DNA from 2 places in the Arthrobacter sp. JDC6 genome. Region 1 is predicted to be linked to the other one. Evidence: riboswitches for the same ligand, from Rfam matches in the RefSeq annotation. Region 1 holds a riboswitch; the other holds the start of a gene.
The links. A riboswitch is a leader RNA that binds a small molecule or an ion and turns the genes downstream of it on or off. The one in region 1 is predicted to bind cyclic di-AMP.

Region 1 (7,464 bases):
CCAGGGTCCTGGAAGGTATCGGGGATTCCGACCTGGACCGTGTGGTCGACAGGCGCTGGGATCCGCCCGTCACCCTGGGCGTGCGGCTGGTCAGCATCCTGGGGGACTGCCTTCAGCACGGCGGCCAGGCCGCCTACGCCAAAGGGTTGCTTGCAGCGTCAGATTCCAACGGTGCGTGAACTCGTAGTGCTGGGCACTGCGTCCCAGGTTCCCACGCGGACCCGCAACCACAACGGCTACTTCCTGCGCTGGGACGGCGAAGGGCTGCTTTTCGATCCCGGCGAGGGTACCCAGCGCCAGATGATCCATGCGGGAGTGGCGGCGGGCGCCATCACCAGGATCTGCCTTACGCACGTGCACGGGGACCATTGCTTCGGCCTTCCCGGGGTGCTCTCCCGGATGGTTTTGGACGGCGTGGCGCACCCGGTCCACCTGCATTATCCGGCGTCCGGTGACCAGGTGGTCAGGGCCCTGGTGGGTCTCAGCCCGCCCGGGCTTGACGTGAGGCTCCATCCACATGGCGGCGCCGGTGCCGTGGCGGACAGGCTTGAGGTCCGGCCCCTCAATCACCGCATCGAGACATACGGCTACCTGCTCACCGAGCCAGATGGCCGCACGTTCCTGCCGGAGAGGCTGCGGGCGGCGGGCATCGAAGGGCCCGACGTGGGCCTGCTGCAGCGCGAAGGGGTCCTCGGAGCGGCCAGGCTGGAAGAGGTCAGTATTCCCAGGCCGGGCCAGCGCTTCGCTTTCATCATGGATACCGCACCGTGCCACGGTGCCGAAGAACTGGCAGCAGGCACGGACCTGCTGGTGGCCGAGTCCACGTTCAGTGACGACGACGCGGCCTGGCCCGGCAATACCTGCACCTGACCGCCGGGCAGGCAGGGGAACTTGCGGCGTCCGGGAAGTCCCGGATGCTGGTGCTCACCCACTTCTCCGCACGCTATGGCGACGGCGTCCCGCACCTCGCGGAGCAGGCACGGGCGCAGGCTCCGGGAACCACGGTCATTGCCGCTGAGGACCTGCAGCACATTGCCGTTCCCCGCCGCCGGCAACCGGCACGGGAAGCAGCGGGCGGAACTACGGCGATAGGGTTAAGCCATGACGGCAGCAGCTGAATCCACGGTCACTTTTGACGGCCGTTTCGCCCGGGAACTGTCGGAACTCGCCGTTCCCTGGCAGGCCGAGGAAGCCCCCAGCCCCGAGCTCCTGGTCCTGAACGACAGGCTCGCACGCGACCTGGGCCTGGACCCAGGGTACCTTCGCAGTCCCGAAGGGGTGCGGCTCCTGGTGGGCAACCACGTTCCGGCGGGCGCCACCCCGGTGGCGCAGGCCTACGCGGGCCACCAGTTCGGCGGCTACTCTCCGCTGCTTGGCGACGGACGCGCCCTGCTGCTTGGTGAGGTCACGGACAAAGGCGGCCGCCTCCTGGACCTCCATCTCAAAGGCTCGGGGCGCACGCCGTTTGCCCGCGCCGGGGACGGACGTGCCGTCGTCGGGCCCATGCTCCGTGAGTACGTGGTAAGTGAAGCCATGCATGCCCTGCACATTCCCACCACCCGCTCGCTCGCCGTCGTGGCAACTGGCCGGCAGGTCAGGCGTGACGGCATGCTGCCCGGTGCGGTCCTGGCGCGGGTTGCCGGCAGCCACCTGCGCGTCGGCAGCTTCCAGTACGCGCGGGCCACGGAAAACTTCGAGCTGCTGAAGCGGCTGGCGGATTTCGCCATCGGCAGGCACTACCCGCACGCTGCCGGCGCCCCAAACCCCTACCTGGAGTTGTTCGCCTCGGTGGTCTCCGCCCAGGCGGACCTGGTGGCCCGGTGGATGCTGGTGGGGTTCGTGCACGGGGTCATGAATACGGACAATATGACCATCTCAGGGGAAACCATCGACTACGGCCCGTGCGCGTTCATGGATGTGTTCAATCCCGCCGCTGTCTACAGTTCCATCGACGTCAGCGGACGCTACGCCTACGCCAACCAGCCGGTGCTGGCCGAATGGAACCTTGCACGGCTGGCGGAGGCAATGCTGCCGCTGATCGACGGGGACCAGGAAAAGGCGGTTGCCCCCGCGGTGGAGGTACTTGGCGGATTCCGCGGACAGTACAGCCAGGCGTGGTCCGGCGGCATGAAGGCCAAGCTGGGCCTGTCGGGGGATGCGGACAGCGACGCCGCCTCCGCCCTGGTGGACGGTGCCATTGCCATCCTGAAGGACGGGCCGGTGGACTACACCTTGTTCTTCCGGAACCTGGGCAAGGCCGCGCGGGGGGACCTCCGTCCCGTGCGCGGCATGGTCCTGGACCTTGAAGCGTTCGACGCCTGGGCGGAGCGGTGGCAGGCCCTGGGGCCCGACGCGGAACTGATGGACAGCGTGAACCCTGCCTATATTCCGCGGAACCACCTCGTGGAAGAGGCGCTGTCCGCCGCCACTGACGGAAACCTGGCTCCCCTGCAGCAGTTGCTCGAGGCCGTCGGCAGCCCCTTCGCCGAGCGGCCGGGCCTGGAACGCTACGCCGAAGGTGCCCCTGAGGATTTCGGCACCTACATGACCTTCTGCGGGACGTGACTGTTCAGCGGTACGGTGCGGAAATGACAGGAGGGCGGCAGCCGGGAATACCCGGCTGCCGCCCTCCTGTCTAAGAACAGCTTTGCTGTTTAGTACCAGCCTGCTGCTGCCAAAGCGTTGCGAAGGCTAGGCTACGCGGACTGCGGAGTAGCCGCCGAGCCAGCTGATGGAGTGGACCTCGGTGCTGTAGCCGTTGACGCCGCCGCTCACAACCTGGCCGTTGCCGGCGTACACGCCCACGTGGCCGGAGGTGATGATCAGGTCGCCGGGGGCGGGAGCGCCGACAACGGTTCCGTACTGGAAGAACTGCGTGGGGGCCAGGTCGCCGACGGACTTGCCGACGGAGCGCAGGGCCTTCTCAACCATTGCGGTGCAGTCCTGGTTCACGCCGACCTGGCTGTAAGCGGATGCCAGGATGGCAGCGCCGGTCCCGGTGCCGGTGGACGCCGCCGGGGCGGCTGAGGCGTAGGACATGTTCATGCCGGTGTTTGCCGGTGCGGTTGTGGCTGCCGTCTGGACGGGAGCTGCTGCCGGCGCCGGGGCTGCGGTGTGGCCAGCGCCGGGGATCTGGATCTGGTCACCGGGGTAGATGATGGAGGACAGTCCCAGTCCGTTGGCGGCCAGGACGTCGTTGAGGCTGACGCCATGGGCGGCCGCGATGGCCCCGATGGTGTCGCCGGACACCACCGTGTGGACGGTTCCTGCTGCTGCGACGGGTGCTGCTGCCGGGGCAGGTGCGGAGTATGCCTGGACGCTGGTGTTCTCAGTGGTGTCCGGGCCGGTGACACCTGCATGGGCCGGGGCTCCGACGCCAAAGGCAATACCGGACGCTGCAGCAACGGCAAGCGCCGGACGGCCCAGCGAACGGGCCTGGGACTTGGCGGTTACGGCGAGGCCCTCGAGCGCAATGGAGCGGGCCGGAGTCGCGCGGTGACGGGCAGTGGTGGAAATTTTTGACACAGTTGATCGCCTCTCCCATGCCTGCGGGGTGAGCTGTCGGGTTCGGGCTGGAGATACCCGGCCGGTAGCTGGCTCCGCGGGCGGAGGCGCTAACGACTTAACCCCAAGGCCACATGTGGCCGTAGAAACTTGGTTCCCCCGTCCCTGCCAAACGGAAAGCGGTTGAATCCCATGATCAGCGGCAGGGCTCGGCATGCTGACGGGAATGTCCCGTCTGAGAGGGACACCAAACGACCATAACCCGCGCTGCCCCCGATTGTCACATTTGGATAACATACGAGGCTCCCCTCTCAATTGCGCAAACGTCTTGATGTACTTCGCATTTCGGGCGGTGACCTCGACCGATGCAGGCAGGGTCTTTATCGCTGCAAACGGTAACAATGTGGCCACGGACGCGCCCTCGGGGGCCGCGCCGGACGGTAAGCTTCGGGACTATGCCCCTGTTCGTGACCAGCCGAGGGATCCCGCTCCTCGGTGGCGTGCTGGCCATCGCCCTGGCCGCCGCCACCGTGCTGCCGGCCGCAGCGGAGGAGCCGCCGCCCGGCGGATATCCCTCCTGGTCGGATGTGCAGCAGGCGCAGTCGTCCGAAGCGGCAAAAGCTGCAGAAATTGCCACCATCGACGGGCTCTTGACCGGCCTGCAGGCGCAGTCGGAGGCAGCCGGGGACGCAGCCGTACGGTCGGCCGCCGAATACGCTGCCGCGGATGCAGAGCTCCAGTCAGCCACATCACGCCTGGAAACCCTGTCCGCACGGGCCGCCCGCGCAAACGACGAAGTGGCCCGGTACCGGAAGGACCTCGGCGCCCTGGCCGTGCAGTCGTACAAGACAGGCGGGACCAACGCCGGGTTCTTCGTGGCGCTGGACGCCCTGGGGACCAACAGCGTCCAGGGCCTCAACCTCGTCAAGCTCGTGGGGGACAAGACGGCCGCGTTGGTGGTCAAGGCGGCGGCGGCCGGAAAGGTATCCGCTGCCCTGGTGGAGCAGGAAAAGGTTGCCAGGAGCGAACGGGAGCGCCTGTCCGGGGAGGCAAAGGCAAAAGCCGGGGCAGCCAGTTCCGCCAGGGACGCACTGGCACGGCAGGTGGCCGAGGAGCAGCGGCACGGCGGCGAGCTAACGGCCCAGCTTGCCGCCCTGAAAGGGACGACGGCGGCGCTTGAGGGGGAGTACCGCCAAGGCCAGGCTGCGCTGGCTGCCTACGAGGCGGCCCAGGCGGCCAAGCGCGCCGCAGCGGAGGAGCAGGCCCGCCGCCAGGCCGAAGCGGCCGCCAGGGCCGCCGCGGCGGCCGCCCAGCAGCCCAGGCCGCCCGCACCAGCCGCCCCAGCCGCCGTGGGCGGCAATCCTGTCCCGGTGAATCCAGCCCCTGCCAATCCTGTCCCGGCCAACCCTCCGCCGGCCAACCCTCCGCCGGCCAACCCTGTCCCTTCCGTTCCGGAGGCGCCGCCAGCCGAGCCGGCCCTTCCCAGCCCGCCCGCCGTCGTCGTGCCTTCCATTCCCGGTGGAGCGGTCAACGATCCGGCAGGGGCGAAAAGCTACGCGTCCGGACGCCTTGCCGCTTTCGGCTGGGGCCAGGACCAGTTCCTGTGCCTGGCCCAGTTGTGGACCAAGGAATCCAACTGGCTGACCACCGCCACCAACGCGTGGTCCGGGGCCTACGGAATTGCCCAGGCACTGCCGCCCGGCAAGTATGCCAGCGCCGGGAGCGACTGGCTGACCAGCTACCGGACGCAGATCGAATGGGGCCTGGGCTACATCCGTGACCGCTACGGGTCGCCCTGCGGGGCATGGAACCATTCCGTATCCCTGAACTGGTACTGACTGACGCGCTAGGCTTTCCCCATGCCAGATTTCGAACGGTTCCGTGCACTGCTCGAAGATGAGCGGACGCGGCGGATGGCGCTGCTGCCGGCGCTGCGGGCGGACATCGACGCTGCGAATTCGGCCCGCCAGGACTCCAACGTCGACGACGAACACGATCCGGAGGGCGCCACGATCGCCTTCGAGCTGTCACAGGCATCGGCGCTGCTGAAACAAAGCTCGGCGGGGCTGGACCAGATTGAAGCTGCCCTGGCCCGGCTGGCCGCGGGGACCTATGGCATCTGTGCGGTGTGCGGGGAACCCATCGCCGAGGGCAGGCTGGAAGCCCGGCCCTGGACCCCGTTCTGCATCCACCACGCCTCCGCGGGGCGCGCGCGGTGACCGGCACGGCGGACGTGGTGTCCGCTGCGGCGGAATTTGTTGACCGTACCCTCCAGAATGAGGGCGCCTGGTACCGCGCGGACGACGTCGCACACCGCCTGGGCGGTGTGCTGGCCTCGTATGGTTCCTCCGTGGGCGCCGTCCGTGGAACTGTGCGCGACGCCCTGCGCAAATTCAAGGACCTGGACCACGACGCAAGCGTGATGCTGGCCTCTGCCCTCTGGGGACAGCCGGGGCCCGGCTCCCGCCCGGTTTTCGAGCGCCGCCTTGCCGCCGTGGTGCTGCTGCAGTCACGGGTGCGGCTCCTGCAGCATTCGGACCTGACCCGGCTGGAAGGCTTCCTCCGCTCCGCCCACACAGCGGATCTGACCGCGCCCCTGCTCTCCGATGTCCTGATGCCGCTGCTGGCAGGGCTGGGGGAGCGTGAACGGCAGCGGGCCCGCGGTGTGGTGGAACGGTGGAGCGGGGACCCGGACGCCCATCTTCAGGCGGCGGCCGCTGCCCTCATGAAGGAACTGACTTTCTAAAAGCGGACGAATGAAGGAGATCCACATGAATGAGCCGTTTGATCTTGGGCGATTTGTTGCCGCCCAAAACACCGGCGGAACCTATGACCAGGCGTTGGGGGAGCTGCAGGTCGGCCGGAAGTCCGGGCACTGGATGTGGTTCATCTTCCCGCAGATTGCCGGGCTGGGGCAGAGCGCCATGTCACGTAAATACGCCATCTCTTCACTGGCTGAAGCCCGGGCCTACCTGGACCACGAAGTCCTGGGCCCGCGGCTTCTCGAGTGTGCCACGGTCCTGGCCAACCATGCCGACCAGCCGGCCGAGGACATCTTCGGTGGCATCGACGCCAGGAAACTCCGCTCCTCCATGACACTGTTCCTCCGGGCAGCACCCGGAGAAACAGTGTTCAAGACTGTCCTGGCCCAGTTCTTCAACGGCGAGCCGGACCCTGCCACCGACGAGCTCCTGGCGGCGCAGGACGCAGCCGGCTGACCACACGGACCGGGGCAGCCGGAGCGCGGCTGGCTGTTAGGGCGTGGGGCTGCCGCCGTTGACGTTCAGCGTTTCGCCCACGACGTAGCTGGACTCCGGCGACGCCAGGAAGACGTAGGCGGGGGCCAGTTCGGCGGGCTGGCCGGCACGGCCCAGGGGCGTGGACTGGCCGAACTCCGGCAGCTGCTCCTTGGGCTGGCCGCTGCTGACCTGCAGGGGCGTCCAGATGGGGCCGGGGGCCACAGCGTTCACCCGGATGCCCTTGGGCGCAAGCTGCTGGGCCAGGCCCTTGGTGAAGTTGTTGATGCCCGCCTTGGTGGTGGCATAGTCCACCAGGGTGGGGGACGGGTTGTAGGCCTGGATGGACGTGGTGTTGATGATGGTCGAACCCGCAGGCATATGCGGCACGGCGGCCTTGGTCACCCAGAACATCGCGTAGACATTGGTCTTCAGGGTGTGGTCGAACTGCTCGTCGGAAATGTCCTGCAGGTCCTCTTGGGCCACCTGTTTCCCGGCATTGTTGACCAGGATATCCACCCCGCCCAGGACCGCCACCGCCGTTTCCACCAGGTCGCGGCATGCCGCCGAATCCTTGAGGTCAGCGGGCACCTTGACGGCCTTGCGGCCGGCCGCTTCAATGATTCCGGCGATGCGCGAGGCGTCCGCTTCTTCCTGCGGCAGGTAGGACAGCACGACGTCGGCGCCTTCCCTTGCAAAGGCGATCGCCGTCGCGGCCCCGATG
Region 2 (7,464 bases), 1.6 Mb from region 1:
GATGCTCCACGCATTGGTGCGGGGGATGCTGATTCCGGCCTGGGCGTAAACCCACTGCACGAACCCGGAGCAGTCCCAGCCGGTGACCGGGCTGGTGCCGCCCCACACGTAGGAGTGGCCGATGCCGGTGTAGGCGATGGCAGCGATGCCCGAGGTTGCCGCAGCGGATACGGTCTCCGCCGTCTTGGCGGCCGGAGACGCCTCCTGGCCTGCAGTGGTGGCGCGGTTCGCCGAGGCCGTGGACTGGGTACGCACCGCTTCCACCTTCGGAGCAGCGGTGGTCTTGACGACCGGACGCTCGAAGGACACCGTGGCCGTGGGTGCGGCCGTGACAGCGAGGGCTGCCTGGGACGAGCCGGACTCGGTGGAGGCAGAGACACCGGCCGTGGTGTCAGCTGCCGTGGCGGGCAGGCCCATGCTCAGGATGAGGCCGGAAGCCGCTGCCACAACGGCAGCCTGGCGGCCTACGGTCCCGGCATTTGCACTGACGGCCTTGGACATGGCGTCCAGGGGGTTGGTGCGAACCGTTTGCGCACGGTGGCGCGCAGAATGATGGCGTGAAGACACGAAGGTAGCCTCTCCCAATGCCTGCGAGGTGAGCTGTCGGATTCGGATGGGAGTCACCCGGCCACGCTGCTTCCTGGGAAGCTTGTGACTTAACCCCAAGGCCTTCTGAACATGAAGGCCAAAATTGGTTCCCCCGCCCCTGCCAGACGATGAAATGCGAACGGACCTTGAGCGGTGGCAGAGTTAGGCAATCCACTCAAGAGCGTCAACTTCGGAAAAGTTGACGCGAGTTAGACGGTACAGCAGTTTTGCTTCAATGTCACATTCAGGTCACGGCGCGTCGCGGACATGTGAGAGCGGGCAACCATTTGGCTACAGCCAGCCCATGGGATCGACAACTTCGCCATTGACCTGCACCTCGAAGTGGAGGTGGCAGCCAGTGGATGCGCCCGTGGTACCGCTCAGTGCCACCACGTCCCCGCGGGAGACGGTCTGGCCCACCTTGACGTTGAAGGACGAGAGATGGTTGTAGGTGGTCTCCAGCCCGTTGCCGTGGTCAATGACCACGCGGTTTCCGCCACCGAACTGGTGCCAGCCGGCAAAGGTCACGGTACCTGTCGCGGCGGCCAGGACCGAGGTCCCGCACTGCGCCACGAAGTCCTGGCCCCGGTGGAAGTCTCCGGAGCCTCCGGTGATCGGACTGACCCGGTAGCCGAAGGGGGAAGCGGTGGTGAGGGAGGCGAGGGGTGCAGCCAGGGTGCCGGCCGAAGCGGCACGCGTGACGGAGCCGGCGGACTGGGCGCTCAGGAGTTGCTTCAGCTTCCCGTCCGGGTCGGCCTGGGTCACCACGGCCGACCGGCTGAAGTCGATCTGTGCTCCGACATCGGCCGAGATCTGGGGCTGGGGGCTGACGGCGGACGCGGCCATGGGGGCACTGCCGGCGGCATCCGTGGCCATGACGGGACTCGTGGCGGGCACCGTGACCGTCAGCACCAGGCCTGTGGCGGCAAGGGCAATGCCGGCTTTTTGGCCAATACCGCTGGCGGCGGCAAACTCCGTCATCTGCCGGAAGGGACCCCGGCGGCGGCGCGCGTCACGATGCAGGTCGCGGGGGCGCTCCGCTGCGACAACTTCGGCAACCCGGGGTGCCGAAGGGGGGCCGGCCGCGCGGCGGCGGCCCCGGGAGGTCTGCATGGTCAAGAAGGGTTCCTCTCTGGAAGAAGCCTGCGGAGTTAGCTGTCGGATTCGGGTCAGAGAGATCAAAGACCCGGTCCGCCTTAGGCAAGCTTCTGCACAGGGGGTATTCCCGGAAGAATCCTTCACTGGAGAGGCTTGCTGCTGACGGACTTCACCCCAAGGCAGTCCCCCGCTGCCGCTTGTGGTTCCCCCGCCTCTGCCAGTAACGACTCGTGCACCTGGCCCGCTGGCAGAGCTCGGCTCCGGATCAGGTAACGCTTATGTATCAACGCTTGGTTCCACTATAGGGGCTTAAGACCCTAGGTAACAATTCCGTTACCTTTGCGTGGTTGCCCCTCTGTGGGGTATGGGCGCCCCGATCAGGGCTGGCTGATGGCCACAAAGACGTGGGCGGCAACCTCGGGCGGCAGCTCCAATGCGCCTTCGATTCCAGGGACCCGCACGGAGATGTATTCGCCCACGCGTTCCAGCGCCACGGCGGCACCCGGCCGGATACCGCCCTCGTCCAGCTGCGCCAGCAGTTCCGGTTCCACCTGGATCGGCTCCGCCAGGCGGCTGATGGTCACTCCGGAGGCGGGCCCGTAATTCTTCATCGCTTCCACCAGGCTGATGGCGCCGTCGGCAAAGCCGGGCCCCGCCTGGCCGCCCAGCGCCGCAAGGCCAGGGATGGGGTTGCCGTACGGCGACTCGGTGGGGTGGTCCAGCATCTCGTAGATGCGGCGCTCAACGCGCTCGCTCATGACATGTTCCCAGCGGCAGGCTTCGTCGTGGACGTAGGCCCAGTCCAGGCCAATGACGTCTGCCAGCAGGCGTTCGGCCAGCCGGTGCTTCCGCATGACCTCCGTGGCGCGCTTGCGGCCCGTGTCCGTGAGTTCCAGGTGCCGGTCGCCGGATACGACCACCAGCCCGTCCCGCTCCATGCGGCCGATGGTCTGGGAAACGGTGGGACCGGAGTGGCGCAGACGCTCGGCGATACGGGCCCGAAGGGCAACGATGTTTTCTTCCTCAAGCTCCAGAATGGTCCTGAGGTACATCTCCGTAGTGTCGATCAGATCCGTCATCCAGCTCAGCTCCTCGAGCGCAGTACCTTGCGTTGTCCCACCGTATCGCCTCTTCGCGCAAAGTAGTCCGGGGGAAAGCTTAGCCTATTTTGACTTTGTCCGAATAGCCGCGCCCCGAGGGGCTGCGCGGGGACGGTACGTCTCACTGTCCGGACTATGACGGGCCTGGCTCCCGCCCCCGGCGGCGGTTCAGGCAGAATGGGAATGGCCCGCAGCGCAGCCACCGGCGCTGCCGGCCACCGACCGCCCGCCCTTCCGGACCAAACTTTTGTCCCCGCCGAATTGGAGCACCTGTGAGCGACACCAGCATCACGATCCCCGCCGACCTCCTGCCCCAGGACGGGCGGTTCGGAGCCGGCCCGTCAAAGGTCCGGCAGGAGCAGATCGACGCGCTGGCAGCAGCTTCCAAGACGATCCTTGGCACATCGCACCGGCAGGCCCCGGTCAAGAACCTGGTCGGAGCGGTCCGTGAAGGGCTGAGCCAGTTCTTCCGCGCCCCGGAAGGCTACGAGGTGGTCCTCGGCGTCGGCGGCTCCACGGCTTTCTGGGACATCGCGAGCTTCGGCCTCGTGGAGAAGAAGGCCCAGCACCTGTCCTTCGGTGAGTTCGGGTCCAAGTTCGCCGCCGCCACCAACAAGGCGCCCTTCCTGGAAGCCTCCTCCATCATCAAGTCCGAGCCCGGCACCCGGCCCGCAGCCAAGGCCGAGGCCGGCGTGGACGTCTACGCCTGGCCGCAGAACGAGACCTCCACCGGCGTCGCCGCCCCCGTCAAGCGGGTAGCCGGAGCCGACGAGGGATCACTGGTCCTCGTGGACGCCACATCGGCGGCCGGCGGACTGGACGTGGACGTTGCCGAGAGCGATGTCTACTACTTCGCCCCGCAGAAGAACTTTGCCTCCGACGGCGGCCTCTGGCTTGGCCTGTTCTCCCCCGCAGCGCTGGAACGCGCCGCGCGCATCAAGGCCAGCGGCCGCTGGATCCCGGATTTCCTGGACCTGCAGACCGCGATCGATAACTCCCGCCTGAACCAGACCTACAACACCCCGTCGCTGTCCACGCTGGTGACGCTGAATGCCCAGGTCCAGTGGCTGAACTCCAACGGCGGCCTGGACTTCGCGGCTGCGCGGACGGCCGATTCAGCCGGCCGCATCTACAGCTGGGCGGAAGCGTCCGGCTTCGCCACCCCGTTCGTGGCCAAGCCCGAGGAACGCTCCAACGTGATCGCCACGATCGACTTCGACGAATCGATTGATGCCGCCACCGTGGCCAAGGTCCTGCGCGCCAACGGCATCGTGGACACCGAGCCTTACCGGAAGCTGGGCCGCAACCAGCTGCGCATCGCCACCTTCGTGGCCATCGAGCCCAGCGACGTCTCCGCCCTGCTGGCCAGCATCGACTACGTGGTGGGCGAGCTGCGCAAGTAACCCGAGCTGCGCAAGTAACCCGAGCTGCGCAAGTAACCACAGTTAAAGCACGACGGCGCCGCCCGGGTTTCCCCCGGACGGCGCCGTTTGTTTGTGGTCAGGAAGTCCTTGTTTCGGCGTCAGGCTCCGCGCCGTCGTCGGCCGGCCCTTCATCCCCGGGTTCCCGCTCCGCTGCCGGAAGCCCATCCGGGGTCCCCTGCCCGGGCTCCTGCTGTTCCGGTTCCTGCTGTTCCGGCTCCTGCTGCTGTTCGTCCTCGGGACGGACGCGTTCGGCCCACGGCACCCACTCCGGGGCCAGGACGGAGTCCCCGGACGGCAGCAGGCCCAACTCGTTGACCGTGACCACCTTGGAGCGCGAGTTACGGGTCAGTACCGCATACCACTGCCAGCCCACATAGCCGGGCAGCCGGGATTCGAACAGGTGCGTGACCAGCCGGTCGCCCTCGCTCTTGGCTGCCAGGTGCGGCCCGATGGTGCCGGCCGGGGTGATGCCCTCCACTGCAGCCCGGGCCGTGTCCACCGCCGCGGCCAGGAAAGCATCGGGCTTGCCCGTGCGCCACACGGGCACGCCTGCCTTGCGCTTGGGCTGGGTCTTGGCAGCCTGCTCCTGCACTGGCGTGCCCGGCTGATCAGGTTGGGGGTCCATGGGCAGCCTAAACGTCCAGCTCGTCGGCAACCTTACGCAGGGCGGCAGCAATGGCCTTGCCCTTGTTGCCGTCCGGGTACTTGCCCTTGGACAAGGTTCCGGACAGGTTGTCCAGGACGGTCACCAGGTCCTGAACCAGCGGGGCGAGGTCCTTCGCGCTGGGGCGCTTGGCCTTGGCGATGGACGGGGTCTTGTCCAGCACCCGCAAGCCCAGGGCCTGGGCGCCCTTGCGGCCGTCCGCAACCCCGAACTCAACCCGGGTGCCCGCTTTCAGTTCCGTCACGCCCTCGGGCAGCGACGACTTGGGCAGGAAGACCTCCTGGCCGTCTTCGCCCGCGAGGAACCCAAAGCCCTTGTCCTTGTCATACCACTTGACCTTGCCGGTAGGCACGTAATCAACCTTCTTCGTTCTGCTGTCATGAGACACGGCCGGCTGCCACCGCGTCCGCATTGTTGTGCGGGTTCAAGGTATGGCCAGCGCAAACCGTGTTGGTCTGTATCCTTCAAGGTTATCCTGCCGCGTGCCCTAATCACGCTTCCGGCCGCACCGTTCCGCCCCGGGCGCAAGCTCCCGGTGCTTTCACTTGCGGCGCTGCTGCCGCTGTAGCGTTACGTCCATGACTCCCTTGCGTTACCGGCGGCCGCTGATGGTCCTCGCCGCTGTTATAGCCGTGCTGTCCCTCATTGCTGTGGGAACTGTGATGGCGCTTGCCTTCGCCAACACGGTCGCCCCCGCCTGGGTCACCTACTCGGCCCTTTACGGCCTGCCGGCGGCCTTCATCCTGATGCTCCTGGTGGTCCTGGACGGCGTTGCCGCCCGGCGGCGGGCGGGGAAGCGGGAGCCGCGGTAACGTTGGACTGATGTCCCTCATTCGAGCGCTCGGCAAGGACCTGGAGGCGCGCAGCGACGACTCGTTGCGCGCGTTGTTCGCCGCGCGGCCGGACCTCATTTCCCCCTCTGTTCCGGACTTCGCCGCGCTGGCGGCGCGTGCCAGTTCACGGGTCAGCGTCCAGCGTGCGCTGGAGCGCCTCACCCGGCCGCAGATGCAGGTGCTTGAGACCCTCCATCTGTGCACCAACACGGACACCGGGCACAGCGCCTCGGCGGAGGGCCTGCACCAGTTGATCCGGGGTTCATCCCTGGCCGTCATCGAACAGATCATGGACACCCTGCAGGAACTCGCTTTGGCGCATCCTGCTGTCCCCCCGCATGGCGCCCACGCCCAGGCTGCCGGGCACCACTACTACCTCCCCGTCGGCTCCCTCAAGGATGTGGTGGGAATCTATCCCGCCGGGCTGGGCCGCAGCTACACGGAGCTGGTCCGCCTGCAGCCGGCCTTCGCCCAGCGGGTGGTCCAGCTGGTCTCCGAACTGCACCGCGGCGGATTCGCGATCCACGATGCCAGCACGCCCATGGAGGCGGCGCTGGCGCTCCAGCATTGGACCTCCTCCCCCGAGGCACTGCGGGACATCCTCGCCAACGCCCCGGAACGGACGACGGCGTTGCTCGCCAGGTTCCGCAACTGGGCCATGGGTGCCGTCCCCCAGGCGCAACGGAAAGCGTCGGTCACCACGGAGGGTGCCGACGTCGGGCCCGTGGACTGGCTCCTTGCGCGCGGGCTGCTGGTTCCGCTGGATGCCGCCCATGTGGAGTTGCCGCACAGCGTGGGGCTGGCCCTGCGCGGCGGGGCGATCATCGACGACTTCACCCTGTCCCCGCCGGTCCCGGAGCTTGGCCGGACCACCGCGGCGCTGCGCAGGAATGCAGCGCTCAGCGCCATCTCTGAAACCCTGCGGCTGGTCTCCGAACTGCTGCATGCCGTCAGGGAGAACCCGCTGGCCACGCTGCGCAGCGGAGGCGTGGGGATACGCGAGATGCGCCGCCTGTCCGACCAGCTGCGCGTCGACCAGGGCGTGACGGGCCGGCTGTTGGAGCTGTGCGGCCTGGCGGGCCTGATCCGCCTCGACGTCGACTCGTCCTCATGGGTGCAGCCGCCGCAGCTGGAATGGCTGGTACTGCCGAGGCAGGAACAATGGCTGTGGCTGGTCAACGCCTGGCTGGCCAGCGAGCGGGTGCCATCTATGGTGGGCCAGCCCATGAACACGGCAGCGGCAGCACCATCCCGGGGACCGTCAGGAGCCACCATCCCGGCGTTGTCCGCCGGTGCGCAGCGGCCTGACGCCCCGGTGGTCCGCAAGCGCATCCTGGAGATCCTGCACGAACTCACGCTCGAAGCTGCAGGACCGGACGGCACCGTGCCCGTGCTGGATGCCGCCGCGGTCCTGCAGCGTGCGGAATGGTCCCAGCCGCGGATGGCCCGGCGGTTCAGTTCCCTCATCCGGGGAGTCCTCGCCGAGGCGGAGATGCTGGGCCTGGTGGGCTCAGGTGCGCTGAGCCAACTCGGAAGCGCGTTCGCCGAAGACCAGCCCGATGCTGCCCTTGCCATCCTTGGCGAGCACCTGCCGGCAGCCCTGAACCATGTGCTGTTGCAGGCAGACCTGACCGCCGTTGCGCCCGGCTACCTCGCTCCCGCCCTGACCGAAAAGCTCCTGGTCATGGCGGACGCCGAGGGGCAGGGCCCGGCCACCATCTACCGCTTCTCGGCGACGTCCATCAAACGGGCACTCG

Region 2: another riboswitch for cyclic di-AMP. It lies ahead of ACV095_RS16640 (M23 family metallopeptidase); the one in region 1 lies ahead of ACV095_RS09270 (C40 family peptidase).

Annotation. Positions count from the first base shown of each region.
Region 1 covers NZ_CM151278.1:1,975,328-1,982,791, forward strand. The annotation lists gene ACV095_RS09255 (mycothiol transferase) at 1-179, shown strand, start outside; partial or broken gene ACV095_RS09260 (ribonuclease Z) at 172-1,118, shown strand; gene ACV095_RS09265 (protein adenylyltransferase SelO) at 1,102-2,565, shown strand; gene ACV095_RS09270 (C40 family peptidase) at 2,692-3,525, opposite strand; cyclic di-AMP (ydaO/yuaA leader) riboswitch at 3,529-3,699, opposite strand; gene ACV095_RS09275 (aggregation-promoting factor C-terminal-like domain-containing protein) at 3,960-5,342, shown strand; gene ACV095_RS09280 (TraR/DksA family transcriptional regulator) at 5,364-5,723, shown strand; gene ACV095_RS09285 (DNA alkylation repair protein) at 5,720-6,250, shown strand; gene ACV095_RS09290 (DUF1810 domain-containing protein) at 6,276-6,722, shown strand; gene ACV095_RS09295 (glucose 1-dehydrogenase) at 6,759-7,464, opposite strand, start outside.
Region 2 covers NZ_CM151278.1:3,594,724-3,602,187, forward strand. The annotation lists gene ACV095_RS16635 (C40 family peptidase) at 1-501, opposite strand, end outside; cyclic di-AMP (ydaO/yuaA leader) riboswitch at 572-751, opposite strand; gene ACV095_RS16640 (M23 family metallopeptidase) at 880-1,701, opposite strand; cyclic di-AMP (ydaO/yuaA leader) riboswitch at 1,714-1,938, opposite strand; gene ACV095_RS16645 (iron-dependent transcriptional repressor DtxR) at 2,064-2,765, opposite strand; gene serC (phosphoserine transaminase) at 3,059-4,189, shown strand; gene ACV095_RS16655 (DUF3027 domain-containing protein) at 4,287-4,835, opposite strand; gene ACV095_RS16660 (cold-shock protein) at 4,843-5,226, opposite strand; gene ACV095_RS16665 (hypothetical protein) at 5,453-5,686, shown strand; gene ACV095_RS16670 (helicase-associated domain-containing protein) at 5,697-7,464, shown strand, end outside.